Regions from separate parts of the Paenibacillus sp. FSL R7-0272 genome, predicted to be linked through region 2. Evidence: riboswitches for the same ligand, from Rfam matches in the RefSeq annotation. Region 2 holds a riboswitch; the other holds the start of a gene.

Region 1 (3,145 bases), 2.2 Mb from region 2:
CTTTGTGCGTGTGCACAAGGTCGGCAGCCTGTTTTACATTTTCCACGGCACCAAAGAAGTTCGGGCTTTGAATCATAACCGCCGCAGTATCTTCCGAAATGGTCGCTTGCAGGGCATCCCAATCGGTAACTCCATCTTTATAACCAATCTCTACAATCTCCAGACTCAGGCCATGTGCGTATGCCTGCAATACTTGACGGGCTTCAGGGTGCACGGTGCGAGATACGATAAGCTGTTTGCGACGGGTAGCTGCGGCGGCAAGATTACCAGCTTCTGCAAAGGCCGTTGCTCCGTCATACATACTCGCGTTGGCTACCGCCATACCTGTCAGTTCACAAATATACGACTGAAATTCAAAGATAGCCTGCAATTCTCCTTGGCTGATCTCCGGCTGATAAGGAGTGTAGGCTGTATAGAACTCCGAACGGGAAATGACATGGTTGATGACTGAAGGGATGTGGTGGTCATAGATGCCTGCGCCGAGGAAGCTGGCGTGTGTTTCAAAGTTGGCATTGGAGCCAGCTTGCTTTGACATATGGCGAGTTAAGGCATATTCATCCAGTTTGGAGGACACAGGCAACTCGCCTTGGTAACGAATTTCCTGCGGGATATCTTTGAACAAATCTTCAAGTGTATCCACGCCGATCGTGGCCAGCATAGCGCTCTGGTCTTGTTCTGTCATGGGGATGTAGCGGTGCTTGCTCATGCTTGCTCAGCTCCTTGGGTAGGTGTCTTTGACGTACGTGTCCGTTTATGAAAAGGGGCCTTGACGACCTCGGCTTTTAGCTTTTTGCCACGAATCTCAATCTCCAGTGGTGTACCCAGTGCAGTATATTTGCTGTCAATCAGGGCAAGCCCCAGATTACGTTTCAAGGTCGGCGACTGTGTACCGGTTGTCACTTCACCAATCTGAACGCCATCCGCATAGATCGGGTAATGGGGCCGCGGTATGCCACGCTCCAGCACTTCGATACCGATCAGCTTGCGGGCAGGGCCGTCATTTTTTTGTTGCAACAAAGCTTCGTGTCCGATAAAAGACCCGGCGTTCAGTTTCACAAACATGCCCAGCCCTGCCTCCAGTGGAGAGATGGTTGGTGATAATTCCTGACCGTACAAAGGCAACTTGGCTTCGAATCGCAATGTATCACGTGCACCAAGTCCTGCTGGAACGAGACCTACATCAGCACCGGCTTCCATCAGTCCGTTCCATACAAGAGCTGCCTGATCAGCTGCAACATACAGTTCAAAGCCATCTTCTCCGGTGTAACCGGTTCGTGATAGCAGCAGCTTTACTCCGCATACCTCGGCATGCTGCACGAAGCGGAACGGTTCGATGGAGCTTGCATCTATCTCTGAACCTGTAACCTTCGAGAGAATATCGACCGCTAAAGGGCCTTGTAGCGCAAGCAACGCCGTTTGCTCGGAATCATTGGTCATGTTCACCCCTGGTATAATGTGCTCCTGCAACCATGCCCAGTCTTTGTCGATATTGGAGGCATTGACGACCAGCATGTAGTGTTGCTCCGCGAGTTTATAGATGAGCAGGTCATCCACCACACCGCCATCAGGATAACACATCAGCGTGTATTGTGCCTGACCTGGTACAGTTGCGGTCACGTCGTTGGTTGTCATATTTTGCAAAAAGGCTTCTGCCTGTTCACCCGTTACGGTGAATTCGCCCATATGGGATACATCAAACAGCCCGGCACGCTCGCGCACGGCTTCATGCTCTTTTTGAATACCGCTAAACTGCACGGGCAACTCCCAACCGCCAAAATCAATGCAACGTACACCTTCATATTGCGCGTATAGGGGGAAGAGTGGTGTTCTTAATAAATCAGACATCCAATCACCTCGTCATGGGCCGTAGTAGGCCAAGTATGAAAACACGTTCTGTGAGCCAGATCATTAATGCTTAAGTAATTTTAGTAATCGAGAGTTAACAGCCGCCTGTTTTACATTTTTTCATTGGTTATGTTCAGTACGATTATAGAACCTGCAATTCATTTTTTGGGAAAAAGGAAAAGGACAGGCCAAAGAACCGGCATGCCGAGTAGCACGCTGTATTCTTAGGCTCTGTCCCTTGTACCTGAGAGTTACCCCGCCGTTTATTCAGACAGGTTTCCCCTTGGGTGATCATAACGTCCGTATAGGACGATTAGATGCTCTCCAGAGTTGCGTCCTGTAAAAGTCCTTTTGCCTGAGAGATTCACCCCCGCTTGTCGGTGGTTTACTCCTTCGGCGCCGCCTCATGCACATCCCCAAACCGGGTGTACGGGCAATCTCTCCCTTTACATTCATCCGCGGTTCATACGTAGTCCAATTTACTTCAGTTGCTCTTCTCATTAAAACGTGAATACAGTCCTGATGTCAAGAACGATATCATTGAAATTGTGTAAAATACGAATATTTAATGTTTATACTATATTAATGTTCGGTTATTTTAAAAGAGTGCGCTTACTATTCTAATATTCACCATTATATGCAGAAAGAGTAGTGTGAGGTTACACACGGTGAGGTGTCGAAATTTAAATAAACTGTGAGCTAACTTGACATTTGAATCTGAAATATCATACGCTATTGTTTGGGAAAAAGGTGAAGGTCAAAGAACGCATGCACTCATTAATGAAAAGCGAGGCGGATATCGATGAGCGAATTGAGAAATGATTTCCTGTACAGTAAAGAGCACGAATGGGTGCAAACCGTAGGGGAGGATACCGTACGTATTGGCATTACCGAGTTCGCGCAGCATCAGCTGGGTGACATTGTGTTTGTAGAATTGCCTGATCTTGAAGCCGGTGTAAAAGCAGAAGACAGCATCGGTACGATTGAATCCGTCAAAACGGTATCTGATCTGTTCTCACCTGTCAGCGGCACCATTGTTGCAGTGAATGAAGCTTTGCAAGACTCGCCAGAACTGGTGAATAGCTCTCCTTACGAAGAAGGTTGGATGATCGAAATCCGTGTCGATGGAGATGTAACAGCTGCATTATCCACATTGCTGAAGGCGGATGCTTATCTTAAACATACTGAGGAATAGAATTCGACTGGATTGTCGAGTTGATTTGTACTTATTGACATATATATAATCTCACTTGAATATAAAAATCTTGTTCTTTAAACCTGCGTGAGCTATGAAGCTTAT
Region 2 (3,145 bases):
AGTGTATTTTTCAAAGCCAATCCTACAGCATGCACTACCTGCTCCGGTGTCCCTCCGCGAAGCTCCACCATCGCACCGGCAGCCATGCCAATCGCTGATCCTACTTCCGCCTGACAGCCGCCCTCGGCCCCTGAAATAAATGAATTGTTGGCGATCACGTATCCAATAGCACCGGCGCAGAACAATCCATTCACCAGATGTTCATCCGTCCAGCCAAATCGTTCCTGCGAGCTGATAAACACACCCGGAATGATGCCACAAGAGCCCGCCGTTGGGGTAGCCACGATACGTCCCATAGAGGCATTTACTTCCGATACACATAGCGCATAGGCCATGGCAAGGGCAGAAGCATCACCTGAGCATGTTTCGCCTTGGCGAATATATTCGGCCATCTTTTTCCCGTCCCCACCCGTCAGTCCGCTACGTGAGGTTGTATCTTCTGTAAGTCCTTTACGAACCGCTTCTTTCATCACCTGGTAGTACTCCGACATTTGCTTTACGACGTCTGTTTCGGGTGTGTTAGTCTCCTGCACCTGCTCTTCAATCATCAACTGTGCAATTGTTTTGGACTCCGCAGTGCAGATGGTGTTCAATTCATGTAGATGTTTAAACCGCATCCGGATCACCCCCTCTCTTCAGATCAATCACACGAATATCCAGCATATGATCCAATGAACGCAGCTTGTTCAACGTGTCTTCACTCGGCGGTGCATCCATCTCCATTGCTGTAAGCGCCTCACCATCACGAGCCTTTCGATCCACTTGCATATAGCCGATATTCACTCCAGATGAGCTAATGGTTGAGGTCACGGATGCCAGAACTCCCGCTTTATCGGCATGACGCAAAACAAGTGTCGGAAACTCTCCACTGATCTGTACGCGAAAATCATTTAAAGCATGCACAGATACACTGCCGCCACCGATGGAAGCGCCTATTAAAGAGCATGCCCGTTCGCCGTGCCACAATTCAATCTTGACCGTGTTAGGATGGGGAGCTGGCAGACCGCTGGTGTAAAATTCAACCTCCATGCCTGCTTCATCTGCATATTGCTCTGCATCCGGTATACGTGGATCATCTGTAACGTAACCCAGCAAACCACCGATTAGTGCCAGATCTGTTCCATGTCCCTGATAGGTATCCGCAAATGATCCATATAATGTAAGCCTTGCACGTTCCGGTGTGCATCCCAGCCACTGACGCGCAATTCGTCCCAATCTTGCCGCACCGGCTGTATGTGAACTGGATGGCCCCGTCATCGACGGGCCAATAATTGAAAAAACATCTTTAAATCGCACCTTGTAACCCTCCAATTGGTTTTGTCATCGACATCTGGACAAGAATCACCACAATGTTCCTGATTTACTGAATGATGACATTAAAAAAGGACAGAAGAAGGCCGTTAGCCCTCTCTCTGTCCTTGATACCTGAGAGTTTCATGATTATAACGTCAGGAAGAACAAAGCCAAGTACACTCAAGTACTCCTCTGTTCAGCGATCTGACAATCATATACCCCTTGGGTGGCGCTTCTTCCGCGCACTCTCCAGAGTTGCGTCCAACGACGGTACTTTTACCTGAGAGATTAACGGTTATGCCGGGTGCATAACTGCTTGCTCCTTCGGTGCCTAAGCCATCTGTACAGTACAGTTCTGAATCTAAATTGCATCAATCATGCCTACTTGTACTGTGCTCGATTATCCTGCTCAGGTCTCTCCCGCTCGTTATCATTCGCTATATTCTGTTATTTCATGATGAAAGTTCACCATTCTGCCATGCATTCAATCATATACAGCGTAATATGCCATACGCTATATGTCAATAAAAGTGACGTATTCTCAAAGCACATCATTTCTATATAGGATATGCTCATTTCGTTCATATGGTTCAGGGCTTGTTCGATCTTTTCTATATAAGTTGAACTAAAGATTTTACACAGTCCACTCCGTTAATGTGTAAAAGAAAAGTTCAACTTATATAGCACCGAATAACGAAGACCGCCCTCACTCCATGACAGGTACGAATCATAGACACATATGAACCTGCCAATGTACTTGTGACATAATATTATAGGCAACATTCCAGTTCGATCCTACAATTGTAGCGATTTGTGTACTCGTAAATAACTCATAAAGCATGTTCAAATATAAAAAAACACAAAAAAAAGCATGATCCTTGAACACCCTCGTTCAAAGATCATGCTGTTATTTCGTGTTTCTCTAAACATATAAATCTATGCTACACCCTTGACTCTTATTAACCAAAACGCCCCATAATATATTCCTGCGTCAAGCGGTTGTCCGGGTTAGTAAAAATGTGCTCCGTCTCCCCGTGCTCAACCATACTGCCCAGATAAAAATAAGCGGTATAATCCGAGATGCGAGCCGCCTGCTGCATGTTATGGGTAACAATAACGATGCGTAGCTCCTGCTTCAGCTCCGAGATCAATTCCTCCACTTTACCCGTAGATACAGGGTCAAGCGCAGATGCAGGCTCGTCAAGCAATAGGATCTGCGGGTCTACAGACAGCGCGCGCGCGATACAGAGACGCTGTTGCTGTCCACCTGAAAGTGCCAAGGCTGACTCATGTAGTCTGTCTTTCACTTCATCCCAGAGGGCAGCACGGCGCAAGCTTTTTTCCACGATTTCATCCAGTGCCTTCTTACTTTTTGTACCGCGGTAGCGGGGGCCAAATGCGATATTGTTGTAAATAGACTTGTGAAAAGGGTTTGGCTTCTGCCACACCATGCCGATTTTCTGACGAAGCTTGATTACATCCGTCCCCGGTTCGTTAAGGTCATTGCCGTCCATCCAGATATGTCCTTCCGTGCGGGACCCGGCAATCTCATCATTCATCCGATTTAACGAACGAAGGAATGTGGATTTCCCGCAACCGGACGGCCCGATCAGGGCCGTTACACTCGCTTCGGGGAAAGTCAGGCTGATCTGCTTCACGGCCTGAAAATGTCCATAATATATGCTTAACTGTTCCGTACCAAAAGGTATGGCCATGTGGATTTCCTCCTTATTTCGAAGCTGTCATACGGCGGTACACAACCCGGCCGATCCAGCGCGCGCTCAGATTGAATGCCAGTACCAGAATGACCAGCACGGCAGAAGCCCCTGCTGCAACTTCTTTTGAATCTGGT

The links. A riboswitch is a leader RNA that binds a small molecule or an ion and turns the genes downstream of it on or off. The one in region 2 is predicted to bind glycine.
Region 1: another riboswitch for glycine. It lies ahead of gcvT (glycine cleavage system aminomethyltransferase GcvT); the one in region 2 lies ahead of sdaAB (L-serine ammonia-lyase, iron-sulfur-dependent subunit beta).

The regions. Positions count from the first base shown of each region.
Region 1 is NZ_CP150221.1:4,886,935-4,890,079, reverse strand. It holds gene gcvPA (aminomethyl-transferring glycine dehydrogenase subunit GcvPA) at 1-706, opposite strand, end outside; gene gcvT (glycine cleavage system aminomethyltransferase GcvT) at 703-1,845, opposite strand; glycine riboswitch at 2,179-2,301, opposite strand; gene gcvH (glycine cleavage system protein GcvH) at 2,648-3,040, shown strand.
Region 2 is NZ_CP150221.1:534,795-537,939, reverse strand. It holds gene sdaAA (L-serine ammonia-lyase, iron-sulfur-dependent, subunit alpha) at 1-617, opposite strand, end outside; gene sdaAB (L-serine ammonia-lyase, iron-sulfur-dependent subunit beta) at 607-1,296, opposite strand; glycine riboswitch at 1,553-1,726, opposite strand; gene pstB (phosphate ABC transporter ATP-binding protein PstB) at 2,253-3,008, opposite strand; gene pstA (phosphate ABC transporter permease PstA) at 3,022-3,145, opposite strand, start outside.